DNA from 2 places in the Cumulibacter manganitolerans genome. Region 2 is predicted to be linked to the other one. Evidence: riboswitches for the same ligand, from Rfam matches in the RefSeq annotation. Region 2 holds a riboswitch; the other holds the start of a gene.
What was found. Region 2 has a riboswitch for cobalamin ahead of F8A92_RS14140 (SCO2322 family protein). Riboswitches for the same ligand answer to the same signal wherever they lie in the genome.

Region 1 (8,607 bases), on a different contig from region 2:
GGTCGTCGAGCGAAGGCCGCGTTCCACGGTCCTCGAGCGAAGGCGGCCTTCGGCGGTCGTCGAGCGAGGGAGCCGTTCCACGGTCGTCGAGCGAGGGAGCCGTTCCACGGTCGTCGAGCGAGGGAGCCCTTCCACGGTCGTCGAGCGAGGGAGCGCCAGCGACCGACGTCGAGACGCCGCAACGTGTCCTGCGGACCGGGCCACACGGCCGGGAGCTCGTCGTCGGGGTGCCCCTCGGCCTGCTTGAACGCGTTCACCTCGACGCGCTGCGCGGGATCACCGATCGGGTCGTCGTCACGCCCTGGCGGTCGCTGCTGATCGACGGCGGGGCCGGGTACGCCGACCACCTCGCGCGCGTCGGTCTGGTGACCACCGACCGGTCGACCTGGTCGCGGATCACCGCCTGCACCGGCGCGCCTTACTGTGCCCGTGGTCGCAGCGAGACCATGAACCTAGCGCGGGACTGCGCCGCCGAGCTGCCGGTCGAGGGGCCTCGGCTGCACCTCGTCGGCTGCGAGCGGCGCTGTGGGGCACCGCGATCCAACGCGATCACGATCGTGGGGGCCCGATCCGTCGCCGACGTCACTGCCGCGCAGTAGCGCGGCGCCGCTTGTCGTCCTCACGATCGTCGACCGACTCGGGGAGCACTCCCAACGGTCGTCGAGCAAGGTCACGTCCGATCCGGACGCCGCGGCCGCGGACGCCGAGGCCGCGGGCGCCGACCTGCTCGGGGAGCACTCTCAACGGTCGTCGAGCAAGGTCACGTCCCATCCGGACGCCGCGGCACCTTCCCGCGGTCGTCGACCGGCTTGGGGAGCACTCTGAACGGTCGTCGAGCGAGCCGGAGCGCTAGCGGAGGCGACGTCGAGACGCAGCGATCTGAAGAAACTCGCCGCTCGGATGCCCGCCGCGCTCGTCTCGTCAAGAGTGATCGGTGTTCTTGTGGACAGCGTCGGGGCTTGTGGACAGCCGGGTCGAGCCGGGTTTCTGGTCGGTGCCGGGTCGTAGATTGCGGGCATGACAGCGATCGGGTGGGTGAGCACCGCCGGGGACGACGAGCACCGCGAGGGTGCCCGCGCCGCCGCGGCCCCGAGCCCGGCGCAGCGGGTAGTGGGCGGCGTGATCGCCCGCGCCCTCGACCTCGCCGACACCCTCGACGCGGGCTCAGGCGCGGGCTACGCGGCCGCGATCGCGGGCCTGGACGTGCTGGAATCGCTGGCCTCGGCGGTGGAGGCGGCGAAGGCGCGGCTGATCGTGGAGGCGCACGCCCACGCGCACCAGATGCTCGCCCGCGACGACGTCGCGCCCGGGCAGCGCCGCACCCACCCCGACGGGACGACCGAGAGCGTGCTGAGCCGCACCCAGATCACCGCCATCGACGTCGCCACCACGCTGAAGGTCACGACCGGCTGCGCCACCGCCAAGGTCGAGGACGCGCTGCGGCTGGTGCGCCACCTCCCCGGCGTCCTCGCCCGCCTCGAGGACGGCACCCTCACCGGGTACCAGGCCACCTACCGCATCGCGCGGGCCTGCACCGACCTGAACCCCGACCAGCTCGCCACCGTCGACGAGCAGCTGTGCGAGCGGTCCTTCACCCCCGGCACGGCGACCGGGCCGGGCGCGCACCGCGCCCGCACCGCCAACCTCGGACGGTGGCTCGACGCCGCCCGCGCCGCCGCCGGCGCCCCCACCGACACCACCCGCACCCGCCGCTGCGGGTTCGCCGGGCGCCGCCTGGACTTCGGGCCGACCGGCCCGGACGGCATGAGCGCCCTGTTCGCCTCGATGCCCGCCGCCTACGCCACCGCCCTGGACCGCCTGCTCACCGACCTCGCCCGCGAACACGCCCGCCCCGGCGACCCGCGCACCGAGCCCCAACGCAAGCTGGACGCGTTCCTGACCCTGTTCACCGGACCCATCGCCCTCTTCAGCAACCACAATGACGACCCCGACCGGCCGCCCGTCACGAGCGTGGAGTGGGACGAGGACGGGCAGTACGTGCTCATCGAGGACGAGGACCAGTACACCGAGGCCCGCGCCGCGTGGGACGCGATCAAGACGCTCGCCGCGAGCCTCGATCTCACCCTCCCGGACCTGCCGCCGGCCACCATCACCCTCGACGTCCCCCTCGACGCACTCACCGACCCCGACGCCCGCACCGGCCCAGAGCCACCCGGCGAGCCACCCGATGCACGGCCGTGAGGTTGCGCGGGGTCGGGGAGGTCCCGTCGAGCATGGCCGAGCGGCTGCTGCCGTGGGCCGACCTGCAACGCATCCTCACCGACCCGCGCACCGGACAACCGCTCGACGTCGGACGCCGACGACCCTCCGAACGACTGCGCACCGCGATCGCCGCCCGCGACGGCACCTGCCGATTCCCCGGCTGCACCCGGCCCGCCGGCCCCGGCACCGACCTCGACCACCTCCAGCCCTACCGCGACGACCAGCCACCCGACGGCCAGACCCTCCCGCAGAACCTGCACGTCCTGTGCCGCCGCCACCACCGCGCCAAGCACCAGCTGCACTGGCAACCGCACATGCTCGAGACCGGCCACATCCACTGGACCAACCCCATCACCGGCACCACCGAGCTCAGCTGACGAAACGCGGTGTCCATACCCGGCCGGACGGCGTGACGCGGGTGCTCGACGCGCCGACGATCACGAGGGTCGCCATGTCGACCTGCTCCGGGTCGAGCTCGCCGAGGGTCGTGACGACGAGCGACTCGCCGTCCCGACCGACGTTGCGCGCGAGGACGACGACCCGCTCGCGCGGCAGGACCGCGAGCAGCGCCTCCTTCGCCAGTCCGAGCTGATCGGGGCGGCTGCGGGATCGCGGGTTGTAGAACGCCATCGCGAGATCCGCGCGGGCGCACGCCTGGATACGGTCGACGACCACGTCCCACGGCTTGAGCCGGTCGGACAGCGAGATGAGGGCGTGGTCGGCGCCGAGCACGGCCCCCGCCAGCGCGGCTGCCGCGTGCGCGGCCGTCAACCCGGGCACGACGCGCACGTCCACGTCGGCGTATCGGGGATCGGCCTCCGCCGCCTCGAATACCGCTGCGGCCATCCCGAAGACGCCCGCATCGCCACCGGACACCACGGCGACGTCCTCGCCGCCCAGGGCCAGGTCGAACGCGAGCCGTCCGCGGTCTACCTCGACCGTGTTGCCGCTCGCGTGCCGGGTGAGTCCCGCACGCTGTGGAACCCTTGCCACGTAGGGGGAGTAGCCGACGACGTGGCTGACCCGCCCGAGCACCTCGCCGGCGTCCGGGGTGAGCCAGCGGTCGGGACCGGGGCCGAGCCCGACCACGTACACCGTCCCCGCTCGAGTGGACCCGCCGGATGGACGCAGCGCAGCCTGTGCGTGCGCCCGCCCCGCCGAGTCGGCGCGGCGATCGGCCCCGGTGATCACGATGATCGACATGTACGGCACGTCCTGCGGGTCGACGTCCGCCAGTGGCAGCACGCGTTCGCGCTCGGAGCTCGCGCGCTCGACGTACCACGCCCGCTCGAGGACGCCTGCCTGGCGGACCGCCTCGCGGACGTCGGCGAAGGTGCGGCCGAGCTTCATGATCACGGCCGCGTCGCAGTCGGCCAGCCGGCGGGCGAGCTCGGGGACGGCGAGGGTGCCGGGCAGCACGGTGAGGGTGTCCTCGTGACGGCACAGTCCGCGAGCGACCGCCGCCGAGGCCGCGCTCATCGACGTGACCCCGGGGACGATCTCCGTGGGGAAGCGTGACGAGAGCAGATCGTGCACGTACATGAACGAGCCGTAGAACAGTGGGTCGCCCTCGGCGAGGACGACGACCGACCGGCCGGCCGACAGGTGCGACTCGAGCCGCGCCGCGCACTCGTCGTAGAAGTCCGCCATCGCGCCGTAGTAGCCACCGGGATGCTCGCTGGCGCCGGTCGTGACCGGGTACACCAAGGCTTCCTCGACGACGTCCGGGCGGATCAGCGCGGCCGCGATGGTCCGCGCGATCGACGGCCGTCGCGGCGATCCCTGGTGGTACGCGATGACGTCGGCCGACTCGATCAGCCGGGCGGCCTTCAGGGTGATCAGCCCCGGATCGCCCGGGCCCACCCCGACCCCGTACAGGTGCCCCGGCCGGGCGGCATACCGCTCACTCATGCGAGCTCGTCGGCGGTCGCCAGCGCGTTGAGTGCTCCGGCAGCCATCGCCGAACCGCCACGGCGCCCCCGCACGATGACCCACGGAACCTGGTCGCCGCCAGGGAGCCGGTGCTCGGCGAGCGCGTCCTTGGACTCGGCCGACCCGATGAAACCGACCGGCATCCCCACGATGGCCGCCGGGCGCGGCGCGCCCTCGGCCAGCAGCTCCAGCAGATGGAACAGCGCCGTCGGCGCGTTGCCGATCGCGACGACCGCGCCCTCGAGGTGCGGCTCCCACAGCGACACCGCTGCCGCGGCGCGAGTCGTCGACCACTCGGCGGCCAGCGCGGCCACCCGCGCGTCCCGCAGCGTGCAGATCACCTCGTTGTCCCCGGGCAGCCGCCGCCTCGTGACGCCGGAGGCCAGCATGTGCGAGTCCGTCAGGATCGGCGCGCCGGAGCCCAGCGCCGCCCGCGCGGCCGGCACCACCCGCGGATGCGCGGCGATCTCGCCCACGATCCCCACATCGCCGGCCGCGTGGATGATCCGCGTCGCGACGACGTCCATTCCCTCGGGCAGTCCGTGGAGGTCTGCCTCCTCGCGGATCGTCGCGAACGAGCGCCGATAGATCTCGGCGCCGTCGGTGAGGTAGTCGTAGCGGCGGGCCGGACGGCGGGGCCGCGCACCGGGATCACCGGTCGGCATCGTTCCTCCTGAGATGGTCGTGGCCCGCGGACAGCCGTCCGCCGGTGAGGACGGCCGCGATATCCGCGGGCGTGCGGGGACGGTCGGCGGCATCGAGGCGGACCTCCAGGCGCCGCAGCAGGTCGACCTGCCACGGCAGCTGCAGGCGGGCGCGGCGCAGGACGGCGTCGTCCGAGAGCACGTCGGCGACATCGCCCTGGCGGACCGCGCCGTCGTGCACCACCGCCACCTCGTCGCTCCACCGCCAGGCGAGATCGACGTCGTGCGTGGCGAGCACGACTGTGGTGCCGTCGTCCTCGAGCCGGCGCAGCACGCCGTACAGCTGGTGCACCGTCATCGGGTCGAGGCCCGCGCTCGGCTCGTCCAGCAGCAGCACCTCAGGCCGCATCGCGATGGCACCGGCGATCGCTACCCGCTTGCGCTGCCCGTACGACAGCTGGTGCACGGCCCGGTCGGCGAGGTCGGTGATGTCGAGCAGCTCGATGGCGTGCGCCACGCGTTGCCGCACCTCGTCCTCGGGCAGCCCCAGGTTCATCGGACCGAACGACACGTCGGCCCGTACGTCGGCCGAGAACAGCTGGTCGTCGGGATCCTGCAGCACGAGCTGCACCCGCTGCCGGTGCCGGTTGAGTGCGCTTTGCTTGTACCGCAGCGCTTCGCCGTGGCTGCGCACCGTCCCCGCGTCGGGCTGGTGCGCGCCGGACAGGCTGCGCAGCAGCGTTGTCTTGCCGGAGCCGTTGGCCCCCATCACGACGAGCCGGACGCCGCGCCGGATACGCAACGACGCCTCCCGCAGCACGACCGGCGACCCTCGGTAGCCGGCCGAGATCGCGTCGGCCATCAGCAGGATGTCGCTCATCGCAGCACCGCCGAGGCGATCGAGGCGGCGGCGAGGACGAGCAGCATCGCGAGGGTCCAGCCGACGAACGGCGCCGAGACCGGCCGTGCCGCGCCGAGCGTGCGCAACGAGCCGGAATAGCCGCGGCCGGCGAGCCCGGCCTCGAGGCGATGTGCCCGGTTCCAGGCCTGCACGAGGACGGCGCCGCCGAGCGAGCCGACCGAGCGACGCGCGGCGCGGCCGGTGGAATAGCCCAGGCGCGCCCGTTGGGCCTCCATGATCGCGGCCGTGGCGCCCAGCAGCGAGAACAGCATCCGATAGACGAGCCCGGCGATGTCGATGAGCACCTCCGGCACCCGGCAGCGGCGCAGGCCGGCCAGCACGTCGGTCATCGGCGTGGTCGACGCGAGCAGCAGGAGGGCCGCGAAGGCGGCGAGGCTGCGCGCGGTCACCCGGGCCGCCAGCAGCAGGCTCTGGTGGGTCGCCGACAACGGACCCCATGCCCACACGGCGTCTCGCGGGACGGTCCCGAGGTGCACGGCGATCACGACCGATCCCAGCAGCACGAAGGACGCCGGACCGAGCAGCCCGAGCAGGTAGCCGCGCACCGGGACACGCGCGAACGCCAGCGCGACGGTCATCGCGACGCCGAGCACCAGCAGGGACGTGCGCGGATCGGGCGAGGTCACCGCCAGCGCCAGCAGCCCGAGGCTCAGCAGCGCCTTCTCCCCGGTCGACCGGGTCCGCCAGCGGCTGTTCCACGCGGTGTCGTCGAGTGCCAGCCTGCTCATGCGTCCGGGGCGTCCGTCGTACGGGCGCCGTCGGACCGCCCGGCGCGCGCCGCGCGTCCGCGCTGCCACAGCGCACCGAGCGCGAAGCCCAGCACTCCCGCGCCGAGCGCCGCCTGCATCGCGAACAGACCCGACTCGACCTCGCCCGAACGGGGCGAGAAGATCGGCGCGAACCACCGCTCGTAGCCGGGGTTCGACTTCTCGATCTGCGCCGTGGCCGAGGAGTCGGTGCCGGCGAAGCGCGCCTTGCCGTCGCTCGCGCCGCGGCCGCCTAGCACGAGCGCGAGCGCGAACAGCCCGACGATCGCGGCGACGATCAGCACGTTCCCGACACACCTACGCACGGGGCGCCTCCGCCGGCACAGGGATGCCCAGCGCGCGCAGCTCGCGCGGCGCCCACGACCGCAGCGCGTTGAACAGCAGGATCGCGATCAGGCCCTCGACCACCGCCAGCGGTATCTGCGTGATTGCGAAGATGCCCATGAACTCCGCCCACGCGCCGAGGAAGCCGCTCTGCCGGTCCGGGAAGGCCAGCGCCAGCTGGGTGGCCGTCGTGACATACGTGGCGAGGTCGGCGATCGCGACACCGACGAACACCCGGACGGCGAACGGCGCGCGGGCGAGCATCCGGTAGCACGCGTACCCCGCCCACGGCCCGACGACGGCCATCGAGAAGACGTTCGCCCCCAACGTCGTGAGCCCGCCGTGCGCGAGGAGCAGCGCCTGGAACAGCAGCACGACGGTGCCGAGGGAGGCCATGACCGGCGGCCGGAACGCGATGGCCCCCACGCCCGTGCCCGTCGGATGCGACGAGCTGCCGGTGACCGACGGAAGCTTGATCGCGGACATCACGAACGTGAACGCGCCCGCGGCGCCGAGCAGCAGCTTGGCGTCCGGGTGCTCCTTCACGGTGCGAGCGATCGCCCGCGTCCCGTGGACGACGAACGGAGCGGCCACGACGGTCCACGCGGCCGCGTGCAACGGCGGCAGGAACCCCTCGGCGATGTGCATAGGATGCACGACCTCTCTCGGGATTGCGCGTCCCGAACAGCTGGTGAGATGCGACCGAGTTCCTGACTCACAGGTTCTACCTGCACACAGTGGCGCGACCGTCCCGGGTTCTCACCGGGTTCCTCGCGAACGCATCCGTTGGATGACCGGAGCCTACCCGGTCGATTCCCGCGCGGTCAGGGGGCGCAGCGGGACTGATAGAGGTGCGACTCGACGAACCCCTCGGCCCGCAGCGCCCACCCGACGAGGATGACGGCCGCCTGCGTGAGACCGTGCGCCTCGACCTGCTCGGCGATGTCGGCGAGCGTCCCGGTCAGGACCAGCTCGGTGGGCTGGCTGACCTGCGATCCGACGGCGACGGGGCAATCGGCGCCGTAGAAGGGAACCAGCTCGTCGGCAAGACGGCGGACGTGTCGGATCGCAAGGTGCAGCACCAGCGTGGCCCGGGTCTGGGCGAACGCCGCGAGGGTCTCGGTGGACGGCATCTTCGTCGAGTCCTTCTGCGCCCGCGTCAGCACGACCGACTGCGCGACCTCGGGCACGGTGAGCTCGCGGCCCAGTAGCGCGGCGGTGGCGGCGTACGCCGGGACGCCGGGGGTGACGTCCCAGGGGATCCCGGCGCGATCGAGGCGGCGGGCCTGCTCGGCGACCGCGGAGTACACCGACGGGTCGCCCGAGCACAGCCGCGCGACGTCCTTGCCGTCAGCGTGCGCCCGTCCCAGGTGCCCGATGATGTCGTCGAGGTTGAGCCGCTGGGTGTCGATCAGCTCGGCACCGGGTGGGCAGTGGGAGAGCACCTCGTCGTCGAGGTAGGTGCCGGCGTAGAGGCAGACGGGGCTCTGCTCGATCAGCCGGACGGCGCGCAGCGTGAGCAGGTCGTGGGCGCCGGGGCCGGCGCCGATGAAGTGGACGGTCATTCGGGCGGCTCCTGGGTGGCGGGGGACTCCTGCAGCGGGCGGGTGGCCGACCACTCGACCACGGGCCGGGCCGGGTTCCAGGCGAGGAACCGGCCGAGCGGCTCGGCGCGCTCGATGCTGATCCGGCGCAGCGTGCCGCCGTACCGCCGCGCGGCGCCGAGCACCGCCTGCTCGGTCTCGATCGTGACGGTGTGGACGACGAGGCGGCCGCCGGGGCGGAGGGCGGACCA
Region 2 (8,607 bases):
GGCGGCCGTGGCACCGTCCAGCACGAACGGCCAGCCGAACGCCGCGACGGTGACCAGGCTGGCCAGCAGCAGCGTGAGCGCGGCGGCCGGCTTGATCCGGATCACCGCCGGTCCGCTCACGCCGCACCGCCGGCCGTACGCCGCGGCTGCGCGGAGGTGACGAGGCCGTCCGTCGGCACCGAGCGGCCGTGCCCGGTCGCCGGCGCGGCCTCCGCCAGGGCACCTGCGACGTCTCCGGGGGTGAGCCATTCCTGCGGCGCCAGCACCTTCGCGACCTGGGGCGCGAAGGCCGGCGACGAGACCACGATCTCGGCGACGGGCCCGTCGGCGACGATCTCGCCGTCACCGAGCAGCAGTACTCTCGTTGCCACCTCGGCGACAAGCTCGACGTCGTGGGTGGCGAGCAGGATCCCGTGGCCGTCGGCCGCGAGCTGGCGCAGGATCGCCACCAGCCGCTGCTTGGCGAGGTAGTCCAGCCCGCGGGTCGGCTCGTCGAGCAGCAGCATCCGCGGCTGCGCCGCCAGGACGATCGCCAGCGCCAGGCACAGCTTCTGCCCCTCGGAGAGGTCGCGCGGGTGGTGCCGGTCGGCGATGCCCGGCGCGAGCCGATCCAGCAGCGCCCGGGTGGTGCCGGGCCGCGCTCCGGCGTCCTTGTCCGCCAGCGCGCATTCCTTGGCGACGGTGGGCGCGTAGAGCAGGTCCGACGGGACCTGCGGCACCAGTCCCACCTCCGGCGCGCGGACCGTGCCGTGCGCGCGCTTGTGCAGCCCGGCGATCGTGCGCAGGAGCGTGGACTTGCCCGCGCCGTTGCGCCCCATCAGCGCGACGACCTCACCGGAGCGGACCGTCAGGTCGACCCCCTGGAGCACCGGCCGGCGCGGGAAGCCGGCCACCAGGTCCGACAGCTCTGCGACGACCTCTCCGGGCGCGCGCGGCCCGTGGATCGGCGGGGCGATCGCCGCCAGGCGCCGGCGCAGCCCGTGCGCCCGGCGGCGGGCGTCGCGCACCGTCAGCGGCAGCGGCGTCCAGCCGGCGATCCGCCCGAGGTGCACCACCGGCGGCGCGATCGGCGTGCGGGCCATGATCTCCGCGGGCGAGCCGATCTGGGCCGGCGCTCCGTTCCCGGGGACGTGGATGATGCGGTCGACGTGAGGGACGACGCGCTCGAGCCGGTGCTCGGCCAGGACGACGGTCATCCCGAGGTCGTGCACGAGCCGCTGCAGCGTGGCCAGCACGTCCTCCGCGGCGAGCGGGTCGAGCGCGGAGGTCGGCTCGTCGAGCACCAGGATCCGCGGGTGGGTGGTCAGCACGGCTCCGATCGCCACGCGCTGTTGCTGGCCGCCGGACAGATGCGCCAGCGGCCGCCCGCGGAGGTCCGCCAGCCCGAGCAGGTCCAGCGTCTCCTCGACGCGCCGGCGCATGACCCGCGGCTTGATCCCGAGCGACTCCATCCCGTAGGCGAGCTCGTCCTCGACGTTGTCGGTGACGAACCCGGCGAGCGGGTCCTGGCCCACGAAACCGACGACGTCGGCCAGGTCGCGGGGTCGGTGCGTCTGCGTGCTGCGGCCGTCGACGAGCACGCGGCCGCGCAGCGTGCCGCCCGAGAAGTGCGGGACCAGCCCGTTGATCGCCCGCAGCAGGGTCGACTTGCCGCTTCCGGTGCTGCCCATGACGAGCACCATCTCGCCCTCGGCGATGTGGAAGTCCACATCGGCCAGCGCCGGCGCCGCGGCGTCGGCGTACGTGATGGTGACCTGCTCGAAGCGGATCATCCGGCGGCCTCCGACGCGAGCGCCCGCCGGCGATCGGCGTGCCGTGCGCCGCCGGCCGGCAGCGGCGGGGCGAGGAACGCCGGCAGCGCGGCGAGCAGGACGCCGATCAGCGCGGTCACGGGGACCGGCGGCACCGCGGTGGGCGAGCCGAGCACCAGCGTCTGCGGGGCGACGCGCATCTGCCAGAACATCAGCGCCGCCGCGGCGATCCCACACCCGGCGACGAGCACCTCGGGCAGCGCCCAGGGATCGGGGCGGTAGCGGGTGCGACCGGTCCGCCGTCCGCCGGCGACGAGGCCGAGCAGCGCGAGCGCGACCCCGGTCGCCAGCATCGGCAGGCCGAGCCACGACGTCGCCGTGCCGTTCAGCAGCCCGTAGAGACCGAGGCAGCAACCGACCGCGCCGGCGAGGACCAGCCCGACCGTGAGCCTGCGGGCGCGGGGGTCGGCGGTCGTGGTGCGCCCGTACCCTCGCGAATCCATCGCGGCCGCGAGGTCGACGGAGCGCTCCAGCGAGCCCTCGAGCATCGGCATCGCGAGCCTGCCGAGCCGCCGCAGCCGCCCGTGGGCGCCCCCGCGCAGCCGGGCGGCGTCCCGGACGCGGTGCGCGTCGGAGAGCAGCTGTGGCGCGAATGTCAGCGCGATGATGGACGCGACGCCGATCTCGTACAGCGCGCCCGGCACGTAGCGCAGCAGCTGCCGGGCGCTGCCGAGCGCGTTGGCCGCCCCGACGCAGCAGAAGATGGCCGCGAGCTGGAGAGCGACGTACACGGCGGTGAGCAGCGCCTCGAGCGTGACGGCGCCGCCGATCCGCAGGCCGGTCGACCGCGGCAGCGGAAGCTCGGGAAGGGTGACCAGGACGGTGCTGCCCTGGGTGCTTCCGGCGAAGAGGGCCTGGAACACGACGTGCAGGGCGATGACGAGCAGGGCGAGCTTGAAGAACAGCGCGTAGGAGGCCGCCCACGGCGTGCTCCCGCGGCGCGCGGACACCACGAACCAGGTGACGGCGATGATCATCAGCAGCGGGACGGGGTTCATCGTCCGGCTGGCGGCCGCGGCGAGGCCGAGCGCCCACAGCCACCACGCCACGGGATGCAGCGACCGCGGGTGGGTGATGAGGTGCTGGGGGCGCATGCCGACGGGTGCTACCGGCTCACGAGGAGCGGCGGCGGGCCAGGTAGGTGCCGCCCGCGGCGACCAGGACGACCACGACGGCGGCGCCGACGAGCAGCGGCACATTGCTGCCGTCGCCGGAATCGGTGCCCGTCGCCTTCGCCGAGGCGGCCGTGTCGTCGGACGCCGTCGCGAAGTCGACCGGGTCGCCGTCGGCCGGGGTGCCGGACGGCGCTACCTCGCTGGCGCAGCCGGTGGTCGGGTAGTCGGCGATGCCGCACAGCAGGGGACCGAAGCTGCCCGACTCGGTACGGGTCTTGGGCTCGACCGCCTGCAGCACCTGCAGCCCGTTCGCCTGCGCCGGCACCGCGGCGCACAGCGCCTGCGGCTGGGGCGGAGTGCGTCCCGGCTCGGCGTCCTGCTTCACGCCGTAGTCGATGAGGACGGCGACCCGCTTCTGTCCGGCGGCCGCCTTCGTGCCGCCGCAGACGGCGTCGAAGGTCACCTTCTGGAGGTCGGCGCGCGGCCGGTTCGGCTTGGTGAAGTCGGCCGGCGCCGCGTAGCGGTAGCCCTCGACGGCACCGTCCGCGGGGACGGCCTCCGCGGGGCCGGTCGCCGCGGCGACGAACGCGCCGTCCTGCACCGTGAAGTACGCCCAGTACCGGTAGATGTCCTGCGCCTCGGCGGTGCGCGGAGTGAGCACGGCACCGGCTCCGACGAGCAGCAGGGCGAAGGCGGCGGCGACGATGACGCGAGCGAGACGCATGAACGGGGTGCTTCTTTCTGGTGCGGCACCACGGGGGTAGCCGGACCAGGTCCGGCCCCTGATCCGTAGACCTCGACGGTGGGAGCCAGCATCCCGCTCGGCGTTCCGGCTGTACGGCTGCGGGTCAGCGCCGGAATCGCACCGGCTTTCCCGAGTCGGGACATGCGGTCTCCGTGCGGAGACCGTCAACCAATGTCCCACCTTCGGACGGCGTCGTCAAAGGCGCCCTGGTCACACCGGCGAGGGCGCCGCCCCCTCCGCGTTGAGCAGGCCGGTGCGCTCGTGGCAGCCGAGGTACTCGAACCGCAACCGATCGGCGTCCAGCACGGAGACCTCGTGGTAGAGCCGCAGCCCGGCGGCGCCACGGAAGTGCTTCACGAATGTGCCGAACGCACCGAAGATGCGCAGATGCGTCCGGTGCGAGCGCGACCACTGCTCGAGCTCGGCCAGCGAGTGCCACCAGCTGTGGCCGTACGTCTTCTCGATGAGCCGCTCGCCGTCGCTCAGCTGCATCAACCGGTTCGCGTAGCAGCCGACGCCGAGGCCGTCCGTCGTGAGGAAGTCCATGCCCTCGCGCAGCACCGGCTGGATGTCGTGCAGCCACTGCTCGCGCGGCTCGTCCACCGTGTCGACCCAGTCCTGCCCCGACCGGATCAGCGCCATCCCGTCGTGCGGCCGGACGATCACGTGGTCGCCCGCCCGTTCGAAGGCCAGCGTCCCGTGCGGCTCCAGGGCCGACGTCTGCGACGCCGGCAGCCGGTCGCGCATGCTGCCCCAGTAGGCGTGCTCGGCGATGTCGTCGCTGACGCCGTCGGCCGTCACCGCGATGCCCTCCATGCGGCGCCGGCTCCCGGTGATGGTCTCGAAGTCGCGCGCCCGCGGCGTCGCGACCTCGATGAAGAACCCGGTCTCGGCACGGTCGCGCCCCGGATCGGTCCACGGCTCGTGCGCGCTCTCCCAGCGCCGGTAGGCGCCCTCGTCGAGCCAGTACAGCGCCGTGAGCTCGTTCGTGAAGCCGTCCGGGTCGACCACGACGGCGAGGTCGTGGTGCGACGGCCCGTCGGCTGCCGCGATCCGCTCCCGGAGGTCCTGCGCCGCGGCCGCCGCGGCCGGCGGCCGCTCGCCGCGGTACTGCAGGCCGTAGTACGCCATCACCACGTCGTCCACCGACGTCGGGAAGCGCGCGCTGAACGCCGGGGACGGCGGGTTCCAGCCCTCGCGCATCCGCATCGGCTGGGTGCGCGCGACGGCCAGGTGCTCGGGGATCGACGACTCCATGGGACCTCCTCGGTGACTACGCCGACCCTAGCCCGGTCAGGTGACCGCAGTCATCCGCTCAGCCCGGGGCGCCGGACCTGAGCACCTGGTCGAGGGGATACGGCGCGATGGTGGGCACCTGCTCGAAGGTGCACGACTCGGGGGTGCGGTCGGGGCGCCACCGGACGAAGGAGGCGAGGTGCCGCAGCCGCGGGCCCTGGAACTGGTCGTAGGCGACCTCCACGACGAGCTCGGGTCGCACCGGATTCCAGGACAGGTCCTTCCCGGCGCTCCACCGGCTCTGGCCGCCGGGCATCCGGTCGTCCGAGCCGGACTGCTCCGCCCACGCCGCCCACGGGTGCTCGGACGGCTCGCACCGGTAGGGCTGCAGGAGATCGACCAGCTCGGCGCGCTTCTTCGCGGTGAAGGACGAGCAGGCGCCCACGTACTGCAGCGCCCCGGCGGCGTCGTACAGGCCGAGCATCAACGACCCGACGACCTGCCCGGACTTGTGCCACCGGAACCCGCACACGACGGCGTCGAGGTCGCGGCGGTGCTTGAGCTTCAGGAACGCGCGGACCCCCGGCTGGTAGGGCGCGTCGAGGTCCTTCGCGATCAGGCCGTCGAGCCCGGCGCCCTCGAGCTCGGTGAACCACGTCTGCGCGGCGTCCCGGTCGCCGGTCGACGGGGTGAGCCAGATCGGCGGCTGGACGTCGCCGAGCACCTCGTCCAGCAGCACCCGACGCTCCCGCAGCGGCCGGTCCAGGATCGCGGCGCCGCCGTGGGCGAGCAGGTCGAAGATGACGAGCTCGGCGGGCGTCTCGCCGGCCAGCAGGTCGATCCGCGACTGGGCCGGGTGCAGGCGCGCCTGCAAGGCGTCGAAGTCGAGCCGTCCGCCGCGCTCGATGACGATCTCGCCGTCCACCACGCACCCGTCGGGCAGGTTGTCCTCGAGCGCGCTGGCCAGCTCGGGGAAGTACCGCGTCAGGTCGGTACCCGTGCGGCTGTCGATCGCGACGGCGCCCGACTTGTGCACGATGGCCCGGAAGCCGTCCCACTTCGGCTCGAAGAGGTAGTCGCCCTGGGCCGGCAACGCCGTGACCGGCTTGGCCAGGGCGGGGGACAGCGGTCGCTCGATCATCTCAGTCCAATCGCGAGACGGCCGCCTCGGCGGTCTCGACGTTGATGTGGGTGCGGATCGGCCGCGAGCCGACCCCGTCCAGCGCGGTCGCGAGGTTGGGCAGCACGGTGTTCGCGACCCGCGACACCGACCGTCCCACGTCGTACGGCGGACCCACCCAGAGGGTCAGCCACACGTCGACGGCCTCGGCGGTCGCGCTGACCCGGGCCCGCGCGTGGTCGATGCCGTCCTGGTTGACGGCGTCGCGCTCGACGCATTCCGCGAGGTGCGTCCCCGACACGTTCAGCGACCCCGCGCCGTCCCGCGCGAGGTCGACGCGGGAGCTGCCCTGCAGGCGCACCTGCGAGGACACCCACCAGACGCTGAGCGCGGCGACGATCGCCAGCAGGACGGCGACGAGCGGCCACACCCACGTCGCGTGGTCGGCGTACCAGCGCGTCGTCGGCGAGGCAAGCACCGGGCTGTCGCTGCGGCGCCTGCCGAGCGCGCCCGTCGCGTGCAGCAGGACGCCGATTCCCGCGAGCGCGGCGATCGCGCCGAGGACGTACAGCACCGCGCGGTCGATCCGGTCGACCCGTTCGTCCCTCATGACGCGGACCCGGCTGGGCCCGCCGGACCGCTCAGCGTCGCGGCCTCGGTGCGCGGCTGCCCGTCGACGACCTCGAGGTCGAGCCGCGGCAGCCGCTGCCACGGGATCTTCTTCAGCGCGTGCGTCAGGGCCGCCTCGAGGTCGGCCTCGACCCGCTCGTAGCCGGCCAAGGGCGCGGTCGCGTTGACGCGGGCGACGTCCGCGCTGACCTCGACGCTGGCGGTGGCCACGCCGGACACCGCCTCGGCCTGCCGCCGCAGCATCTGCGCCACCGCGCGCGGCGCGATGACGACGTCCACGTCGTCGGTCGGTCGGGCGAGCGCGAACAGCCGCGGCCGCGACAGGGTCGCGACCACGATGAGCAGGACGCCGCCGACCAGCAGGCCGATCCCGGTGTACACGACCGCTCCGGCGGACCACGGAGTCGTCCGCAGCGACCGGTACCAGAGCGAGAACGGCACGATGAAGTCGCCGCTGCCGGTCAGCGCCGCGACGATCTGGCCGAGCCCGAGCAGTGCCGCGCCGACCAGCAGCAGCCCGGCGAGCGCGCTGACGAAGCGCAGGAGGATGCGCTGCCCGGTGCTCATCGCACCCGCGTCCGTCGCTCGAGGTTGACCGGCAGCGCCTCGACGTCCACGGCGACCACCCGCAGGCCGCACAGCCGCTCGACGTCGTCGACGACGACCGCGCGGACCGCTGCCGCGAACGCGGTCAGCGGCGCCGGGTACAGGGCGCCGGTCGAGACCGACAGGCGCGCGTGGCGGCCGGTGACCTCCGCGCGGACCCGTGGGGCGGTGGACTGCGGCGCGCCCGCGTGGGTGCGCGGGGTGACGGCGCCCTCGGCCCGATGGCAGGCGTGCCCGGCGATGCGCTCGACGACGTACGGCGAGATGCGGGTGAACCCGCCGGGCGACCCGGGGCCGCGCCGGTCCTCGGTCGACGGTGTGCTCATGCCCGGTCGCGACCCTTGCCGCGGGTCATCGAGCCGAGGTCCAGCTCGCCGTCCACGACACGGCCCAGCACCAGGCCGATCGCGCCGAGCGCGGCGACCAGCAGGAAGCCGGCGAAGCCGCCGACGATGGCGGCGAGGCCGAGGGCCATGCCCGCGACCAGTCCGATCTGTGCTGAGCTCATGGTGTCCTCCGTGTTGCCGGCTCGCGGTCGATGGGCGTGGCGCCGGTGCCGGCGGGCTCGCCGGGCCGTAGCGCGTCGGTGATGTCCTCGATGTGCACCGCGATGACGCCAGGGTAGCCACCGGCGGCCCGGCGCACCGCGTCGCGGACGGCGCGTCCGAGGGCCCGCAACGCCACCGACTCGTCGGCCACGACATGGACGTCGATCCGGCCCTCCGCGATACGCACGCCCCACACCCGACCGGCCGGCGAGTAGGTGGCGGCCGTGCCGTACGGCCCGGCGTGCATCGCCAGCACACCGGGCGTCGAGAGCGTGGCGTCGCGCACCACGACGGGGTCGGTCACTGCAGCCGCTTGTCTCGCGGATCGGCGACGGCCGGGAGATTGACGTCGTCGACGGTGATGTTGACCTCGACCACCTGCAGGCCGGTCATCCGCTCGACGGCGGCGACGACGTGCCGGCGGACGTCCCGGGCGATCTGGGTGATCGGCGTGCCGTACTCGACGACGATGTCCAGGTCGACCGCGGCCTGCGTCCGGCCCACCTCGACCGACACGCCGGACGTCGGCGACGGCGTCGCGCCCGGGAGGCGGTCGCGCACCGGCGTCACCTGTCGGGCGGCTCCCACGCCCAGCGAATGCACCCCGGCGACCTCGCGCGCGGCCAGCGCGGCGATCTTCGCGACGACGGCCTCCGAGACCGAGATGGTGCCGTTGTCGATGTCGAGCCCCTCGGACACCGGTCCGGCGGGCGCTGCGTTCAGGTCGTCGTCCGCGATAGCCACATCGCCATCTTTCCTAATGCGACCAGACGTGTCGAGGCGCGGCGATCCCGCG

Region 1: another riboswitch for cobalamin. It lies ahead of F8A92_RS05040 (energy-coupling factor ABC transporter permease); the one in region 2 lies ahead of F8A92_RS14140 (SCO2322 family protein).

Annotation. Positions count from the first base shown of each region.
Region 1 covers NZ_WBKP01000008.1:82,191-90,797, forward strand. Annotated here, with positions in the region: gene F8A92_RS05000 (cobalamin biosynthesis protein CobG) at 1-599, shown strand, start outside; gene F8A92_RS05005 (DUF222 domain-containing protein) at 1,018-2,202, shown strand; gene F8A92_RS05010 (HNH endonuclease signature motif containing protein) at 2,235-2,600, shown strand; gene F8A92_RS05015 (precorrin-2 C(20)-methyltransferase) at 2,593-4,134, opposite strand; gene F8A92_RS05020 (precorrin-8X methylmutase) at 4,131-4,820, opposite strand; gene F8A92_RS05025 (energy-coupling factor ABC transporter ATP-binding protein) at 4,807-5,679, opposite strand; gene cbiQ (cobalt ECF transporter T component CbiQ) at 5,676-6,449, opposite strand; gene F8A92_RS05035 (energy-coupling factor ABC transporter substrate-binding protein) at 6,446-6,793, opposite strand; gene F8A92_RS05040 (energy-coupling factor ABC transporter permease) at 6,786-7,460, opposite strand; adenosylcobalamin (AdoCbl) riboswitch at 7,468-7,608, opposite strand; gene F8A92_RS05045 (cobalt-precorrin-4/precorrin-4 C(11)-methyltransferase) at 7,637-8,377, opposite strand; gene cbiT (precorrin-6Y C5,15-methyltransferase (decarboxylating) subunit CbiT) at 8,374-8,607, opposite strand, start outside.
Region 2 covers NZ_WBKP01000043.1:17,660-26,266, reverse strand. Annotated here, with positions in the region: gene F8A92_RS14155 (ECF transporter S component) at 1-120, opposite strand, end outside; gene F8A92_RS14150 (ABC transporter ATP-binding protein) at 117-1,772, opposite strand; gene F8A92_RS14145 (energy-coupling factor transporter transmembrane component T) at 1,769-2,905, opposite strand; gene F8A92_RS14140 (SCO2322 family protein) at 2,925-3,650, opposite strand; adenosylcobalamin-variant (AdoCbl-variant) riboswitch at 3,741-3,812, opposite strand; gene F8A92_RS14135 (phenylacetaldoxime dehydratase family protein) at 3,882-4,928, opposite strand; gene F8A92_RS14130 (ATP-dependent DNA ligase) at 4,987-6,048, opposite strand; gene F8A92_RS14125 (Asp23/Gls24 family envelope stress response protein) at 6,050-6,637, opposite strand; gene F8A92_RS14120 (DUF6286 domain-containing protein) at 6,634-7,224, opposite strand; gene F8A92_RS14115 (hypothetical protein) at 7,221-7,589, opposite strand; gene F8A92_RS14110 (hypothetical protein) at 7,586-7,771, opposite strand; gene F8A92_RS14105 (hypothetical protein) at 7,768-8,115, opposite strand; gene F8A92_RS14100 (Asp23/Gls24 family envelope stress response protein) at 8,112-8,555, opposite strand.